DNA from 4 places in the Streptomyces sp. AMJ-169 genome. Region 4 is predicted to be linked to each of the others. Evidence: riboswitches for the same ligand, from Rfam matches in the RefSeq annotation. Region 4 holds a riboswitch; each other region holds the start of a gene.
The links. Region 4 has a riboswitch for cobalamin ahead of metE (5-methyltetrahydropteroyltriglutamate--homocysteine S-methyltransferase). Riboswitches for the same ligand answer to the same signal wherever they lie in the genome.

Region 1 (4,161 bases), on a different contig from region 4:
TAGGGAACGGCGGCGCGGGCGCCCCTAGGGGACTTCCCGGAGAGCAAGTCTTAACGACACTCCGACGCCCGCCTCAGTTCACCTTCCGTTCATCCAGGTTACCTACCTTCGTCCAGCCAATGACATCAAAAGATTGCCTGGGTAAATGGAAAGCTTCTCGCTGATCCTCGCGATCGTGGTCGTGACCGCGCTCGCGTTCGATTTCACGAACGGTTTCCACGACACCGCCAACGCGATGGCCACGACCATCTCGACCGGCGCGCTCAAGCCCAAGGTCGCGGTGGCCATGTCCGCCGTGCTCAACCTTGTGGGAGCTTTCCTCTCCGTGGAGGTCGCCAACACGATCTCCAAGGGGCTCGTCGACGAAAGCGGTATCCGCCCCGAGGTCATCTTCGCCGCCCTGGTCGGCGCGATCCTCTGGAACCTGCTGACCTGGCTGGTCGGCCTGCCCTCCAGCTCCTCGCACGCCCTGATGGGCGGTCTGATCGGCGCCACCATCGCCTCCGCCGGCACCGGCGCGGTCCATGGCGACGTCCTGGTCACGAAGGTGCTGATCCCGGCGGTCGCCGCCCCGATCGTCGCGGGCGTCGCCGCGCTGCTGGCGACGCGGCTGTCGTACACCCTGAACAAGAAGGCCGAGGGGAAGGCCGCCGAGAAGGGGTACCGGTTCGGGCAGATCGCGTCCGCCGGGCTCGTCTCGCTGGCGCACGGGACCAACGACGCGCAGAAGACGATGGGCATCATCACCCTCGCGCTGATCGCCGGCGGCTCCCTCGCCCCCGACTCGGACCCGCCCACCTGGGTCATCCTCTCCGCGGGCCTCGCGATCGCGCTCGGCACCTACCTCGGCGGCTGGCGGATCATCCGGACGATGGGCAAGGGGCTCACCGACCTCCGGCCGCAGCAGGGCTTCGCCGCCCAGACGTCCGCCGCGACCGTCATCCTGGCCTCCTCCCACCTGGGCTTCTCCCTCTCCACCACGCACGCCGTCTCCGGTTCCGTGATGGGCGCGGGGCTCGGCCGCAAGGGCGGGGTCGTGCGCTGGTCGACCGCGACCCGCATGTTCGTCGCCTGGGGGCTGACGCTGCCGGCCGCCGCGCTGGTCGGCGCGCTCGCCGAGTCCGTCACCGATCTGGGTGACTGGGGCACGGCCGCCGTCGCCGTCTTCCTCATCGCCTCCAGCGCCGCCATCTGGAAGCTGTCCCGGCGCGAGGTCGTCGACCACACCAACGTCAACGGCACCGAGAGCACCGACGACGGCCTGGACGAGCTGAAGGTCGTCATCCCCGCCCCGGCCGCGCCCGCCGACCAGGCCGCCGCCCCCACCGCCACTCCCCCGGCCGCCGCGCTCTGAGCGCGAAGGACTGAAGGACTCCCTCCATGAAGATCGACTGGTCCGCCCTCGGCTCCGTCTTCGGCGTCAGCCTCGTCGTCACCGTGGGCATCGTGGCCCTGTTCACCCTCGGCGTCATGGGCCTGTCCCGGCACGAGCGGGCCCAGGCCGGCGGCGGCTCCGCGGCGCTCGCGGTGAGCGGCGCCTACGTCTGCTTCGCGGCCTGCCTCGCGGCGGTGGCGTACGGCATCAATCTGATCGTCGCCTGAGCCTTCAAACCTCCTCCCGAACCCCGCACGGCGCCGCCCGTGTGGGGTTCTGCACACTCCGCTCCCGCAGGTCAACAGCGAGTTGACGGCCCTTCGCGGCCCGTGGTGGACTGCCGGGGCCAGCTTCGGCGGCTCAGGAGGAAGGCCGGTGCGAATCCGGCGCGGTCCCGCCACTGTGACCGGGGTAGTCATCCCCGGGAGCCAGGAACTCCCACCGCCGGTCTCGTCGAACCAGGGCGTGGACACCCTGAGTGAGGACATACCGCCATGCACGGCCGCCCGCCGAGGTCCCGACGCCCCCTGCCCGCCCCCGCGGCCGGCTGACCCGGTGGGTGCCGACCGCACGTACGCGTACGGCGCCGCCGCCGGCCTCCTCGGCGACCTCCTCCTCGGCGACCCGCGCCGCGGACACCCGGTCGCCGCGTTCGGCCGCGCCGCGAGCGCCGTGGAGCAGGCCCTCTGGCACGACCACCGCGGCTGGGGCGCCCTGCACACCACCGTCTGCGCGGGCGGAGCCGTGGCTCTGGGCGCCGCCTCAGCCGCCCTGGTACGCCGCTCCCCCGCCGCCTCCCTCCTGCTGACCGGCGCCGCCACCTGGGCCGTCGTCGGCGGGACCTCGCTCGCCCGCGAGGCCCGGCACATCGGGCGCGCCCTGGCGGCCGGGGACGTCGAGGCGGCGCGGGAGCGGCTGCCGCACCTGTGCGGGCGCGACCCGCAGGCGCTGGACGCGGACGGCATCGCCCGCGCGGTCGTCGAGTCGGTCGCGGAGAACACGTCGGACGCCGTCGTCGGGGCGCTGGTGTGGGGCGGGGTGGCCGGGGTGCCGGGGCTGCTCGGGTTCCGGGCCGTCAACACGCTGGACGCGATGGTCGGGCACAAGTCGCCGCGCCACCGCCGCTACGGGTGGGCGTCCGCGCGTCTCGACGACGTCGCCGGGTGGCCGGGGGCGCGGCTGACGGCCGTGCTCGCGTGCGCCGCCGGGGACGATCCCCGGGGGGCCGTGCGGGCGTGGCGTGCGGATTCGCGCAGGCATCCGAGCCCGAACGCCGGTCCTGTGGAGGCGTCGTTCGCGGGCGCGCTCGGGGTGCGGCTGGGCGGGACGCTGTCGTACGCCGGGCGGGTCGAGCACCGGCCGGTGCTGAACGGGGGCGGGCGGGCGGTGGGCGTGGGCGACATCGAGCGGGCCGTGCGGCTGTCGCGGCGGGTGAGCTGGCTGGCGCTCGGGGCGACCGTCGCCGGGCGGGTCGCCGGGAAGCGGGTCCTGCGGGATTTCAAGCGCTTTAAAACTGTGAAGGGGCGGGCCGTATGAGCGGGGGGCTGCTGGTCGCCGGGACCACGTCCGACGCCGGGAAGAGCGTCGTCACGGCCGGGATCTGCCGGTGGCTGGTCCGGCAGGGGGTGAAGGTCGCGCCGTTCAAGGCGCAGAACATGTCGCTGAACTCCTTCGTGACCCGGGAGGGCGCGGAGATCGGGCGGGCGCAGGCCATGCAGGCGCAGGCGTGCCGCATCGAGCCGACGGCGCTGATGAACCCCGTGCTGCTGAAGCCGGGCGGCGAGCAGAGCAGCCAGGTCGTCCTGCTGGGCAAGCCGGTCGGTGAGATGGACGCCCGGCGCTATCACGGCGGGCGCCAGCGGCAGCTGCTCGCGACCGTCCTCGACTGCCTGGCTCAGCTGCGGTCCGAGTACGACGCCGTGATCTGCGAGGGCGCCGGATCGCCGGCCGAGATCAATCTGCGGCGCACCGACATCGTCAACATGGGCATCGCGCGCAACGCCGGGCTGCCGGTGCTGGTGGTCGGGGACATCGACCGGGGCGGGGTGTTCGCCTCCTTCTTCGGGACGGTCGCGCTGCTGTCGCCCGAGGACCAGGCGCTGGTCGCCGGGTTCCTGGTGAACAAGTTCCGGGGCGATGTGTCGCTGCTGGAGCCGGGCCTTGAGATGCTGCGCGGGCTGACCGGGCGGGCGTCGTACGGGGTGCTGCCGCTGCGGGCCGGGCTCGGGATCGACGAGGAGGACGGCATGGCCGTGTCCCTGCGGGGCGCGGTGCGTGAGTCGTCCGCGGCGGCGCCGGTCGGGGACGAGGTGCTGCGGGTCGCCGTGTGCGCGGTGCCGCTGATGTCGAACTTCACGGACGTGGACGCGCTGGCCGCCGAACCCGGTGTGGTGGTGCGGTTCGTGGACCGGCCCGAGGAGCTGGCCGACGCGGACCTGGTCGTCGTGCCCGGCACCCGGGGGACGGTGAAGGCGCTCGGGTGGCTCCGGGAGCGGGGGCTCGCGACCGCCTTGGAACGCCGGGCTGTCGACGGACAGCCCGTGCTCGGGATCTGCGGCGGCTACCAGTTGCTGGGTGAGCTGATCGAGGACGACGTCGAGTCGCGGGCCGGGCTCGTCGACGGGCTCGGGCTGCTGCCCGTGCGGGTGCGGTTCGCCCGCGAGAAGACTTTGACCCGGCCGGTGGGCGAGGCCCTCGGGGAGCGGGTCGAGGGGTACGAGATCCATCACGGGGTCGCCTCCGTCCATGGGGGCGAAGCGTTCATCTCTGATGACAAAGGACACAGC
Region 2 (4,161 bases), on a different contig from region 4:
GATCTCCCACGCGGTGCGGTACAGGGCGCGCACCTCGTCCGGGATCCACACGAAGTCCTGCACCGAGCCGTTGGCCTCGCGCAGCGCCTCACGGGTACGGGCGTCCCACACGCCGAGGTCCTTGAGGTCCTGCACCAGGTAGGAGTTGACCTGGAGGAACTCGCCGGACAGCGTCTCGCGCTTGAACAGGTTGGAGACCTGCGGCTCGATGCACTCGTACACGCCCGCGATGGACGCGATGGTCGCCGTCGGGGCGATCGCGAGGAGGAGGGAGTTGCGCAGGCCGGTCGCCGCGATCCGCTCGCGCAGGGCCGCCCAGCGCTCCGGCCAGGTGAACTCCACACCGAAGTGGTCCGGGTGCAGCACACCGCGCGCGGTGCGGGTCTTCTCCCACGCCGGGAGCGGGCCGCTGCGCTCGGCGAGGTCGGCGGACGCCTCGTACGAGGCGAGCATGACGCGCTCGGCGATCTTCGTGGACAGCGCCTTCGCCTCGGGGGAGTCGAAGGGGATGCGCAGCTTGAAGAAGACGTCCTGGAGGCCCATCGCGCCCAGGCCCACGGGCCGCCACTTGGAGTTGGAGCGGCCGGCCTGCTCGGTCGGGTAGAAGTTGATGTCGACGACCCGGTCGAGGAAGGTCACGGCGGTGCGGACGGTCTCGTCCAGCCGCTCCCAGTCGATGTCACCGCCGGTCACGAACGCGCCCAGGTTCACCGAACCCAGGTTGCACACGGCCGTCTCGCCGTCGTCGGTGACCTCCAGGATCTCCGTGCAGAGGTTGGAGGAGTGGACCACGTGACCGGGCTCGGCGGTCTGGTTCGCGGTGCGGTTGGCGGCGTCCTTGAACGTCATCCAGCCGTTGCCGGTCTGCGCCAGCGTCCGCATCATGCGGCCGTACAGCTCACGCGCCGGGATGGTCTTCTTGGCGAGACCCTTGGCCTCGGCCGCGCGGTAGGCGGCGTCGAACCCGTCGCCCCACAGGTCGACCAGCTCGGGCACGTCCGAGGGGGAGAACAGCGACCAGTCCTGGTCGGCGTTCACGCGGCGCATGAACTCGTCCGGGATCCAGTGCGCCAGGTTCAGGTTGTGCGTACGGCGCGCGTCCTCGCCGGTGTTGTCCCGCAGCTCCAGGAACTCCTCGATGTCGGAGTGCCAGGTCTCGAGGTACACCGCCGCCGCGCCCTTGCGCCGCCCGCCCTGGTTCACGGCCGCGACACTCGCGTCCAGCGTCTTCAGGAACGGCACGATCCCGTTGGAGTGCCCGTTGGTGCCCCGGATCAGCGAACCCCGGGAGCGGATGCGGGAGTACGACAGGCCGATGCCGCCGGCGTGCTTGGACAGGCGGGCGACCTGGTGGTAGCGGTCGTAGATGGAGTCCAGCTCGTCCTTGGGGGAGTCCAGGAGGTAGCAGGAGGACATCTGGGGGTGGCGGGTGCCGGAGTTGAAGAGCGTCGGGGACGACGGGAGGTAGTCCAGCCGGCTCATCAGGCCGTACAGGGCGGTGACTTCGTCCAGGGCGCGGACGCTGTCGTCCTCGGCGAGGCCGGAGGCGACGCGCAGCAGGAAGAGCTGCGGGGTCTCGACGACCTTGCGGGTGAGGGGGTGGCGCAGCAGGTAGCGGCTGTGCAGGGTGCGCAGGCCGAAGTAGCCGAAGCGGTCGTCGGCGGCCGGGTCGATCAGCGCGTCGAGGGCCTGGGCGTGCAGCTGCGCGAAGTCGGCGGTGCGGTCGGCGATCAGGCCCTCGCGGTGGCCGACCGCGATCGACTCCGTGAACGTGGTCACCCCCTGGGAGGCGGCCTCGGCGCGGATGCTGATCGTCAGCAGGCGGGCGGCGAGGCGGGAGTACGCGGGGTCCTCGGAGATCAGGCCCGCGGCGGCCTCCGTCGCCAGCTCGCGCAGTTCCGCCTCGTCCGCGTGGGCGGAACGGCCCCGCAGCGCGGCGGCGGCGACCCGGCCGGGGTCGGCGTCGGGGAGGTCGGCGGTCAGCTCGGTCAGGGTGCGCAGAAGGGCGGCACCGGGGCCGTCGTTCTCGATGACCTCTGCTGAAACCGGTGCGGCTGGCGCGATGGTCACGTGGGGCTCTCCCTCGCTCGGCGGGTGGGCCTTCGGCGAGGGCAGGGGGCAGCACGGACGCACGTATGCGCGGTTGCACCCCGGCCCACTCCGCGAGGCCCGGACGTCAGGGCACGCCGAGCCGTCCTGGACACGGCTGGGCGTATGCGGTCGGCAGGTCCTCGGACTGACTCTCATGCGTATGCGCATAAGTACACCGTTGCGGGACAGTTCCGGATTCGCGCCGGATTCCCCTGCGGCGACAGCGAGCATGAGCATACATCTAGTGCCGGGCTGTCGTGGCACCACCAGATGTTGTGTCGTGTTGGCTTCGGAGCGTCAATTGTGGGGCGGCGACAAAAGAGTGCGGGCCACCTCGGGGGGTTCCCTCGGTGGCCCGCTGCGGGTCGGATGCGGCTCTAGTGCGCCGCAGTCAGATCCCGCTGTACCCCCGGGTCACCCGCATCCGCCGTGTAGTCCTCCGGCCGTGTCTCGTCGACCCCCTCCGGTGCCTTCGCCGCCCTCAGGACGAACGTCAGGACCACCGACACCGCCACGTTCAGTACGAACGCCGTCAGGCCGATGTAGCCGATCTCTCCGATTCCGGGGATCTCCTTGGAGCTGCCGCCGAAGTGCTCCTGGGTGGGGGAGGCCACGCCGTAGGCGGCGATCGTGCCGTAGAGCATGCCCACCGCCCAGCCGCCCAGCAGCGCCCAGCGGTGGAACCAGCGGGTGAACAGGCCGCCCACCAGGGCCGGGAAGGTCTGGAGGATCCAGATGCCGCCCAGGAGCTGGAAGTTGATCGCCACCGTTTTGTCCATGGTGAGGACGAAGACCAGGGCGCCCACCTTCACCAGCAGGGAGACGAGTTTCGAGATCTTCGTCTCCTGTTCCGGCGTCGCGTCGGGGCGGATGAAGTCTTTGTAGATGTTGCGGGTGAACAAGTTCGCCGCCGCGATGGACATGATCGCCGCCGGGACCAGCGCGCCGATCCCGATCGCGGCGAACGCCACCCCGGCGAACCAGTCGGGGAACATGTCCTCGAACAGCTGCGGGATCGCCAGCTGCCCGTTGCTCACCTTCACGCCCGCCGCGATCGCCATGAACCCGAGCAGGCCCAGCAGCCCGAGCATGAGGGAATACAGCGGCAGGATGGTCGTGTTGCGCCGGATGACGTCGCGGCTCTTGGAGGAGAGGGTCGCCGTGATCGAGTGGGGGTACATGAACAGCGCCAGCGCGGAGCCCAGCGCCAGCGTGGCGTACGTCCATTGGCCCGCCTCGGCCGGGACGAGCCCGCCCGCCCCGGCCGTCGTGAACTTCTCGTCCGCCTTGGCGAAGATCTCCCCGAAACCGCCCAGCTTGATCGGGATGTAGATGACCGCGACGACGATGACGATGTAGATCAGGGTGTCCTTGACGAACGCGATGAGCGCCGGCGCCCGCAGCCCGGAGGAGTACGTGTACGCGGCAAGGACGCCGAAGGCGATCAGCAGGGGCAGGTCCTTGACGAACCAGTTGGTGTCCTCGCCGCCGCCGACGCCCATGACGTCGAGGACGGCCTGGATGCCGACGAGCTGGAGCGCGATGTAGGGCATCGTCGCGAGGATACCGGTGACGGCGACCGCGAGGGACAGCCCCTTCGAACCCCACCGCCCGCGCACGAAGTCGGACGTGGTGACGTACCCGTGCTGGTGCGACACCGACCACAGCCGGGGCAGGAAGGTGAAGATCAGGGGGTAGATGAGGATCGTGTACGGCACCGCGAAGAAGCCGGCCGCGCCGGCGGCGTAGATCGCGGCGGGCACGGCGACGAAGGTGTACGCCGTGTAGAGGTCGCCGCCGAGCAGGAACCAGGTCACCCAGGTCCCGAACGACCGCCCGCCCAGCCCCCATTCGTCCAGGGACTGCTCGTTCTCGGCCCGCCGCCAGCGCGCGGCGAGGAAGCCCATCGCGGTGACCGCGACGAAGAAGAAGATGAAGACGCCGAGCGCGACGCCGTTCACACCGTCGTTCACCGGTTCGCACCCTCTCGGCGGGCGCGCTGGTCACGCTGCCACAGTTTGTACGCGGTCATGGTGAGCGCGGTGGAGATCAGCACCCACAGCATCTGGT
Region 3 (4,161 bases), on a different contig from region 4:
TTCCTGAGCCGTTGGGGCCCAGCAGGCCGGTCACCCCGCCGGGGTGCGGGGTCAGTTCGACGCCGTCGAGGATCAGCGCGCCCCCGGCGCTCCGGGACACCCCGTCCGCCCGCAGCCCGCTCATCGTGCCCCCCTGCTCCGGTACAGCACCGCCACGAACGCGGGCACCCCGATCAGCGACGTCACCACACCCACCGGGACCTCCTGCGGTTCGAGGACGGTCCGCGCGAGGGTGTCGACCCACACGAGGAAGACGGCCCCGGCAAGGGCCGTCGCCGGCAGCAGGCGGGTGTGGCCGGGGCCGGTGAGCGCGCGGGTGGCGTGCGGCAGGACCAGGCCGACGAAGCCGATCGCGCCGGCCGAACTCACCAGCGCGGCCGTCAGCAGGGCCGTCGTACACAGCAGGATCAGCCGGGTGCGGGTCACCGAGACGCCCAGGGACGTCGCCGCGTCCTGGCCGAAGGCGAACGCGTCGAGGGTGCGGGCCTGGCCGGTGCAGATCAGCAGGGCCGCCGCGAGGACGGCCGCGCCGACGGCGACGTCCGGCCAGCCGGCCCCGCTGAGCGAGCCCAGCAGCCAGAAGAGGATGCCCCGGGTGGTCTCGGCGTCGGCGGCCGTCATGACGATGAACGAGGTCAGCGCCGAGAACAGCTGCATGGCCGCGACCCCGGCGAGCACCACCCGGTCCGTCGTACCGCCGAGGGTGTGGCTGAGCAGCAGCACCAGGCCGAACGACACGACCGCGCCGAGGAACGCGCCCCCCGACACCGACACCAGCCCCCCGCCCGCGCCGAGCACGACCACCATGACCGCGCCCGTCGACGCCCCGGAGGACACCCCGAGGACGAAGGGGTCGGCCAGCGGATTGCGCAGCAGTGACTGCATCACCGCCCCGCACACCGCGAGCCCGGCCCCGCACACCGCCGCGAGCAGCGTGCGCGGCAGCCGCAGATCCCACACGATGCCGTCCCGCAGCGGGCTCAACTCGCTGTGCCCGAACCCGAGATGGGACCCGACCGCCGCCCACACGTCGCTCACGGCGATGTCTGCAGGACCGATGGTGATGGCCAGCGCGACGGACAGCGCCAGTACGACCGTCCCACCGACCCCGAACAGCAGCCCCCGCGCCACCGTCCCCGGCGCCCCCGTCAGCCCCCGAGTCACCGTCCCCGGCGCCCCCGTAAGTCCCCGGCTCACCCCGCGAGACCGTACGCCCGCAGCCCCGCCGCGACCTTCTCGATCCCCTCCACCGTCCGGATCGACGGATTCATGGCCTGCCCCGACAGCAGCACGTACCGCTTCTCCTTCACGGCCGTCATGTTCTTCGTGACCGCGTTCGACTCTAGGAACTCGATCTTCTTCGCGGCCGTCTCCGCGGTCTGCTGCTTGCGCGTGAGGTCGCCGATGACGAGGACGTCCGGGTCGCGGTCGGCGACCGACTCCCAGCCCGCCTGCGGCCACTCCTCCTTGGAGTCCGCGAAGGCGTTGCGCGCCCCCACCTCACGGGTGATGATCCCCGGCGCCCCGCAGCAGCCCGCGAGATACGGCGACTGCGCGTTGGCGAACCAGTACAGCAGGGACACCTTCTCGGCCTTCAGCCCCGAAGTCGCCTTCGCCACCCGGGACTTGAGCGAGGCGACCAGCTCCTGCCCGCGCCTCTCGACGCCGAAGACCTTCGCCAGGTCGGTGATCTCCCGGTAGATCACGTCCAGTTGGAGCGGAGCCGTCCGCGAGCCGTCGCCGTCACCGCTGTTGTCCTTGCCGGTGCAGTCCGAGGGGGACAGGTACGTCGGCACGCCCAGCTTCCCGAACTGCGCGCGCGTGGCGACGCCGCCCTTGCCGAGCGTCGAGGCGAAGGAGGCGGCGACGAAGTCGGGTTCGGTGTCCAGGACCTTCTCGAAGGAGGGCGCGTTGTCCGCGAGCCGGGGCACCTTCGCGTTCTCCTTCTCCAGCCCCTTCTCCACCGGGTCCGTCCAGGTCGCCGTACCCGCCATCCGGTCGGCGAGGCCCAGCGACAGCATGATCTCGGTGGTCCCCTGGTTGAGGGAGACGGCCCGCTTCGGCGGGCTCTTGACGGTGACCCGCTCCCCGCAGTTGGTGAGTGTCACGGCGGCGGAGGAGGCCGCGCTGTCCTTGGCCGGACCGCCGCACGCGGACAGCAGGAAGAGGGCGGCCAGGGTCAGGGCGGCGGGGCGTGCGAGAGGCACAGAGCGTCCTTCGGCGTCGAGGGCTCGTACGCGAAGCCCGGTCGTACGAGGCTCCCCGGGAGGGGGTCGCCAGCAGGTCTTCGGACTCGGGGTCACCCGCGCGAGGCGCCTTCCCGGACCCTCGTCCAGTGGCCGCTGCCCCGCCCGTCACCCTCACCGCTGCGCGTCAGCTCCGGATTCCCACCGGATTCCCTGACCTGTGCGCCACCTGCACGCACACGGGTTCGACTGGCCTGGGCAAGCTACCACACAGGTCTCTCCCGCCCGCCGTGCAGCCAGTTCGTCAGCGCCCACCACCAGTGCAGCGTCCCCGCGCCGTCGGTGAGCGGGGCGCCGGTGATCTGCTGGAGGCGGCCCAGGCGGTAGCGGACGGTGTTGGGGTGGGTGAACAGGGCCGCCGCCGTCTGGTCCAGGCGCCGCCCGTGGTCGAGGAACGTCAGCGCGGTGAGCGCCAGTTGGCGGTGGAAGTCGTCCGCCGGGTCCAGCTCGCCCAGCAGCCGGGCGGTGACGTAGGAGCCCAGCAGCGGCTGTTCCGCCAGCGCGATCTCGGCGGCCAGGTCGGTCAGTTCGTACAGCCCGAGCAGCCCCCGGCGCCGGCCCAGGTCCACCGCCCGTACGCACAGCCGGTACAGCGCGGGCAGATCCGCGAGCGGCGCGGCCGGGGCGACGACGACCAGGGCGCCGGCCTCGATCTGCTCCGCCGCCGGGGGCAGCGCGGCGAGCCCCGCGACATGGCCGTCCAGGTGAGCGGCCGGGATGCCGGTGAGGGAGGTGACACGGCCGTCGAGGTGGGCCGACGTGAGGGAGGTGACATGCCCGTCCGCGTGGGCCGGCGGGACGGCCGGCGGGACGCCCGCGCCCACGGCGGCCAGGCAGTGGTAGCGGCCGTCCGGCCCGGGGCGGATCCCCGCGCGCGCCAGCTCCCCGGCGGGCGGGGCCGCGCCGCCCAGCAGCACCTGCCGCAGCAGCCGGGCCCGGGCGGCGCCCGTACCGCGCGGGGTCTCCCGCTCGGCGGCCCGGTAGCCGTTCACGACATGCCGTTCCACGGCGTCGCCGTACTCCTTCAGCCGCAGGACGGCGCCCAGGACCGCCCGGTCCGGGACGCCCGCCGCGTGGCAGCGGTCCATCGTGATCTCGACCGCGCGCGTCAGCGCCGCCTGCACGCCGCGCAGGACGACGGTCATGGGGACGCCCTGCGCCGCGCGGTCGGCGCCGAGGAGGAGGGCGGCGGTGAAGTCCTGTTCCTCCAGGGCGCCGGGGCGCTGCGGCCCGGCGAACCAGGCGCCCGCCGCGCGGACCAGCGCGTCCGTGTGCGAGCGGGTCTCCGCCTCGGCGAGCCGGGCGAGGCCGGGGGAGCGGGTACGGGCGGCCACGGCCAGCTCGCCGCACACCTCGGTGTCGACGGCGATCGCGCACAGGATGCCGGCGACCGGTTCCGGTCCCTGGAGGACGGTCACGGCTCCCTCCCTTCCCGTCGGCGCTGTGTCCGGGCCACAACGGGGGCGGGTCCGCGTTGCCGTCCGGCCACTACCGCACTGAGATGACGACCTGGTTTCCTGGGTGCTACTCACGGTAACAAGCCAGCTCGCACAGCAACACCCTCCGTACCCCGCACGTCTTTCGCCCCCTTTCCGGAAGGCAGCCCATGGAGAACCTCACAGGAACGCCCGGCGCGGGGATATCCCGCCGCCACGCCCTCACCGCCGCCGGCGGTGCCCTCGCCGGCGCCGCCCTCGCCCAGTCCCTCGCGGGCGCCCCGGCGTTCGCGGCGGCGGCGCAGGACGCGGACGCGATCGTCGTCGGGCACGGCCTCGCCGGACTCGTCGCCACCGCCGAACTCGCCGCCGCCGGACGCCGCGTGCTCCTGCTCGACCAGGAGCCCGAGGCGAGCCTCGGCGGGCAGGCGTTCTGGTCCTTCGGCGGGCTGTTCTTCGTCGACTCCGACGAACAGCGC
Region 4 (4,161 bases):
GTTTCGCCCAGCGGCTGGTCGTCGCGGACGAACGACCAGGCGAGCATGGTGACCGGCCCGGTCAGCATCCCCTTGACCGGACGCCCGGTGAGCGACTGCGCGTACGACGTCCAGCGCACGGTCATCGGCTCGGGGCGCGAGATGTCCCCGGCGAGGACCGGCGGGCGGACGTAGCGGGTGCCGTAGGACTGGACCCAGCCGTGCTGCGTGGCCAGGTAGCCGGTGAGCTGTTCGGCGAAGTACTGGACCATGTCGTTGCGCTCGGGCTCGCCGTGCACCAGGACGTCGATGCCGGTCTTCTCCTGGAAGGAGATGACGTCCTGGATCTCCGTCCTGATGCGCTCCTCGTACCCGGCCGTGTCGATGCGGCCGGCCCGCAGGTCGGCGCGGGCGGTGCGCAGTTCGTTCGTCTGCGGGAAGGAGCCGACCGTCGTCGTGGGCAGCAGCGGCAGCCCGAGATGGGCGCGCTGGGCCACGGCCCGCTCGGCGTACGGCTGGGAGCGGCGGGCGTCGGTGTCCGTGACGGCGGCGGCGCGGGCGCGCACGGCCGGGTCGCGGGTGATCGGCGAGTTCGCGCGCGAGGCCAGGTCGGCCCGGTTGGCGGCGAGTTCGGCGGCGATGGTGTCGGTGCCCTGGGCGAGGCCCTTGGTGAGGGTGACGACCTCGGCCGTCTTCTGCTTCGCGAAGGCGAGCCAGCGCAGGATCTGCGGGTCGATGTCGCGTTCGGCGGACGCGTCCAGCGGCACGTGCAGCAGCGAGCAGGACGCGGAGACGTCGACGCGGTCCGCGAGCCCGAGGAGCGTGCCGAGGGTGGTGAGGGACTTCTGGAGGTCGTTGATCCAGATGTTGCGGCCGTTGACGACGCCCGCGACCAGCCGCTTGCCGGGCAGTCCGCCGACGGCCGCCAGCGCGTCGAGGTTGGCGGCGGCGTTGTCGGTGAAGTCCAGGGCGAGGCCCTCGACCGGCGCCTTCGCCAGGACCGGCAGGGCGTCGCCCAGCTGGTCGAAGTAGGAGGCGACCAGGAGTTTCGGCCGGTCGGTGTGGGCGCCGAGGTCGCGGTAGGCGCGGGCGGCGGCGTTGAGTTCGGCCGGGGTGCGGTCCTGGACCAGGGCGGGTTCGTCGAGCTGGACCCATGCGGCGCCGGCCGCGCGCAGGTCCGCCAGGACCTCCGCGTACACCGGGAGCAGGCGGTCCAGCAGGGTGAGGGGTTCGAAGTCGGCGGCGACTCCGGGAGCGGGCTTGGCGAGGAGGAGGTAGGTGACCGGGCCGACCAGCACCGGGCGGGGGGTCAGGCCGAGCGCCAGGGCCTCCTTCAGCTCCGCCACCTGCTTGGCGGAGTCGGCCGTGAAGACGGTGTCCGGGCCCAGCTCCGGGACCAGGTAGTGGTAGTTGGTGTCGAACCACTTCGTCATCTCGAGCGGGGCGACGTCCTGGGTGCCGCGGGCCATGGCGAAGTAGCCGTCCAGGGCGTCGGCGTCGACGGCCGCGCGGTGGCGGGCGGGGATCGCGCCGACCATGACGGAGGCGTCGAGGACGTGGTCGTAGAACGAGAAGTCGCCCGTGGGGACTTCGGTGATGCCCGCCTCGGCGAGCTGGCGCCAGTTGCTCTGGCGCAGGCCGGCGGCGGTGGCGCGGAGGTCGGCTGCGGTGACGCGGCCCTTCCAGTAGCCCTCGATCGCCTTCTTCAGTTCCCGGCCCTGGCCCTGGCGGGGGTAGCCGTACACGGTGGCCCGGGCTGCCGCGGCTGCGGACTTCGGTGTCACGGAGATCTCCTTCGCGAGATGAATCCCTGAGATTCCCCGGAGACGGAATCGGGAGCGCGAAGGGGATGACGGACCGGACGGCCGCGACCCCGCGCGGCAATGGCGCGGTCGCTTTTCCGTCCGATATGTACGCCGACCCGCCCACGAGGTCACCGGGGTGTCCGCGCACGGAACGGTCCGTGCGCGGGCGGCTGGCAGGTCTTCGGACTCACGAGCACACCTTCTTCCCCAAGAATTCAGGAAGAAGACACCTACTGGCCGTCGCTTCCCAGACCCAGTACTTCGGGTCCAGTGCTTATGACGGCGGTCGTTCCCGTTCACCGCTGCGGGGCAGTCCCGGATTTCCACCGGGTTCCCTCTTACGACGCCCCGCCTGGCGGACGGGGCGAACCAACTGCTGGGGATCACCCTACGGGCTGTCGCCGTCCGGGGAACAGAGCGCCCGCGCTACGGAAAACGGTGGTGGGGTTTTTCAGGGGGTGCTCCTAGGGGTTATTCTCCGCCGCCGCGCCTGCTCCCCTGGCGGGGCACGAGGCCCAGCTGGTCGGAGAGTTCGGAGCGGCGGCGGACCGAGAGTTTGCGGTAGACGCGGGTCAGGTGCTGTTCGACGGTGCTCACCGTGATGTACAGCTGGGTGGCGATCTGCCGGTTCGAGCGGCCCTCGGCGGCCAGTGACGCCACGCGCCACTCGGCCTTCGTGAGCACGTCCTCCTCCTCCGGGTCCCCGTCGTCCACCGGATCGGGGTGCGGGTGCGGTCCGGCCGGGCACGGCGTTCCGTCGCCCGTGGCCAGGAGCCGGCTGATCCGGTGCGCGATCCCGCTCGCGCCGGCCAGTTCCATCGCCTCGTTCCAGCGGGCCCGCGCGATCCGGGTGAGGCCGTCCGCCAGGTCCTCCTTGCACAGGTGGGCGAGCGCGTGGACGAGCGAGACCTGGTCGCCCGTCTCCCGCAGGGTCACTTCGGCCTCCTCCAGATGGGCGCGGCGCCGGTCGGGGCCGTCGACGGCGGCCAGGACCAGCAGGGCCCGGCCCCGGGAGTCGCTGGAGCCGCGGGGCCGCGCGAGTTCCTCGCCGGCCATGTGGCGGGCCCGTTCCGGGTCGCCGAGCGCGAGATAGGCCTCCGCCGCGCGGGCCCGCCAGCCCAGCAGGTCCGGTGCGACGCAGACGGGGCGTGGCCGGCCCTGCGGCTCGGGCGGCTCCGGCGGTTCGGCGGCGGCGCAGGCCAGGAAGTCCTGGAGAGCGGCGTGCGGGTGGCCGGTCTCCAGGAGGTAGGCGCCGCGCGCGAGCCGGTACTGGGTGCCGTGGGGGGAGTCCCACATCTCGTCGGGCACCGGGCGCTCCAGGTAGCGGGCCGCCAGGTTCGGGTTCCCGAGGAGGGTGTGCGTGGAGACGAGGACCGCCAGCGGCGTCCCGATCACGATGCCCCAGCTGTGGTCGGGCAGCAGCTCCAGGGCCGAGGCCGCGTACGCCGCCGCCGTGCGCAGGTCGCCCATGTGCGAGCGGACCCGGGCGTGCAGGGCCGTCACGAACGCCTGCCGGGCCGGGAGCCGGCCCGGGGGGAGCTTGCTCAGCTGCTCCTGGCACAGCTGGTCGGCGGCGGCCAGCTCGCCCTGGCCGATCAGTCCGACGACGGACGCGAGGTCGAGCCCCCAGAGCCGGCGCGCGTCCATGGTGCGGTCGGGGGAGCGGCCGGCGCCCCCGTCGCGCTCGCCGGCCGGGGTGAGGGCGGCGGTGGCGCGCCGGCCGCGGAAGCAGGCGCGCAGCTCGGGCGCGTCCAGCAGCTCCGGCCACAGGGAGTCGATCAGGGTGGCCAGGCGCTCCACCTCGGCGTGGCTGTGGAACGGGTAGCAGGACTCGGCCAGCATCAGCGCCAGCTCCCGTGCCTGGTCGCGGTAGCCGAACCAGAGGAACCAGATGGTCAGCAGCCGCAGCGCGGAGCAGTCGGTGTGCCCGGCGCGCGCCGCGGCCAGCAGCCGCTCCACCTCCGGCTCCGCCGCCAGCGGGCTGAGCTGGCACAGCGTGGCGACGAGCAGGCAGACGGTCTTGGCGTGCTGGGCCTCGTCGAGGTCGACGCGGTCCGCGAGCCGCAGACAGGCCAGCGCCCGCTCCGGCTGCCCGGCCGCCAGGAACTGCCGCCAGGCGTGGTGCAGCACCCGTACCTCGGTCGGGTCGGGCGGCTCGTCGGCGGCCATGAGGTGGCCGGCGATCTCGGTGGCGGGCGCCCCTTCCCTGAACAGCAGCGAGGCGGCCCGCCGGTGCAGGGCCGCCAGCTCCGGGCCGAGCATGCCGAGCAGGGCGCCGGGGATCGCCGGGTGCAGGAAGCCGCCGTTCTTCAGCAGGCCCGCGTTCTCCAGTTCCACGATGCGCTGCTCGACGTCCTTGAGGGGCTGGCCGAGCAGG

Region 1: linked by a shared signal. The riboswitch ahead of ACYUD3_RS16315 (cobalamin biosynthesis protein) and the one ahead of metE (5-methyltetrahydropteroyltriglutamate--homocysteine S-methyltransferase) in region 4 are both predicted to bind cobalamin.
Region 2: linked by a shared signal. The riboswitch ahead of ACYUD3_RS13840 (ribonucleoside-diphosphate reductase subunit alpha) and the one ahead of metE (5-methyltetrahydropteroyltriglutamate--homocysteine S-methyltransferase) in region 4 are both predicted to bind cobalamin.
Region 3: linked by a shared signal. The riboswitch ahead of ACYUD3_RS12230 (ABC transporter substrate-binding protein) and the one ahead of metE (5-methyltetrahydropteroyltriglutamate--homocysteine S-methyltransferase) in region 4 are both predicted to bind cobalamin.

What each region holds. Positions count from the first base shown of each region.
Region 1 is NZ_JBVLTJ010000006.1:56,099-60,259, forward strand. Features, by position in the region: gene ACYUD3_RS16305 (inorganic phosphate transporter) at 146-1,354, shown strand; gene ACYUD3_RS16310 (hypothetical protein) at 1,381-1,602, shown strand; cobalamin riboswitch at 1,692-1,832, shown strand; gene ACYUD3_RS16315 (cobalamin biosynthesis protein) at 1,931-2,911, shown strand; gene ACYUD3_RS16320 (cobyric acid synthase) at 2,908-4,161, shown strand, end outside.
Region 2 is NZ_JBVLTJ010000005.1:113,105-117,265, reverse strand. Features, by position in the region: gene ACYUD3_RS13840 (ribonucleoside-diphosphate reductase subunit alpha) at 1-2,070, opposite strand, end outside; cobalamin riboswitch at 2,206-2,338, opposite strand; gene mctP (monocarboxylate uptake permease MctP) at 2,469-4,064, opposite strand; gene ACYUD3_RS13830 (DUF3311 domain-containing protein) at 4,061-4,161, opposite strand, start outside.
Region 3 is NZ_JBVLTJ010000004.1:274,705-278,865, reverse strand. Features, by position in the region: gene ACYUD3_RS12240 (ABC transporter ATP-binding protein) at 1-124, opposite strand, end outside; gene ACYUD3_RS12235 (FecCD family ABC transporter permease) at 121-1,164, opposite strand; gene ACYUD3_RS12230 (ABC transporter substrate-binding protein) at 1,194-2,207, opposite strand; cobalamin riboswitch at 2,280-2,427, opposite strand; gene ACYUD3_RS12225 (PucR family transcriptional regulator) at 2,450-3,664, opposite strand; gene ACYUD3_RS12220 (FAD-binding dehydrogenase) at 3,853-4,161, shown strand, end outside.
Region 4 is NZ_JBVLTJ010000007.1:218,287-222,447, reverse strand. Features, by position in the region: gene metE (5-methyltetrahydropteroyltriglutamate--homocysteine S-methyltransferase) at 1-1,763, opposite strand, end outside; cobalamin riboswitch at 1,940-2,173, opposite strand; gene ACYUD3_RS19390 (helix-turn-helix transcriptional regulator) at 2,256-4,161, opposite strand, start outside.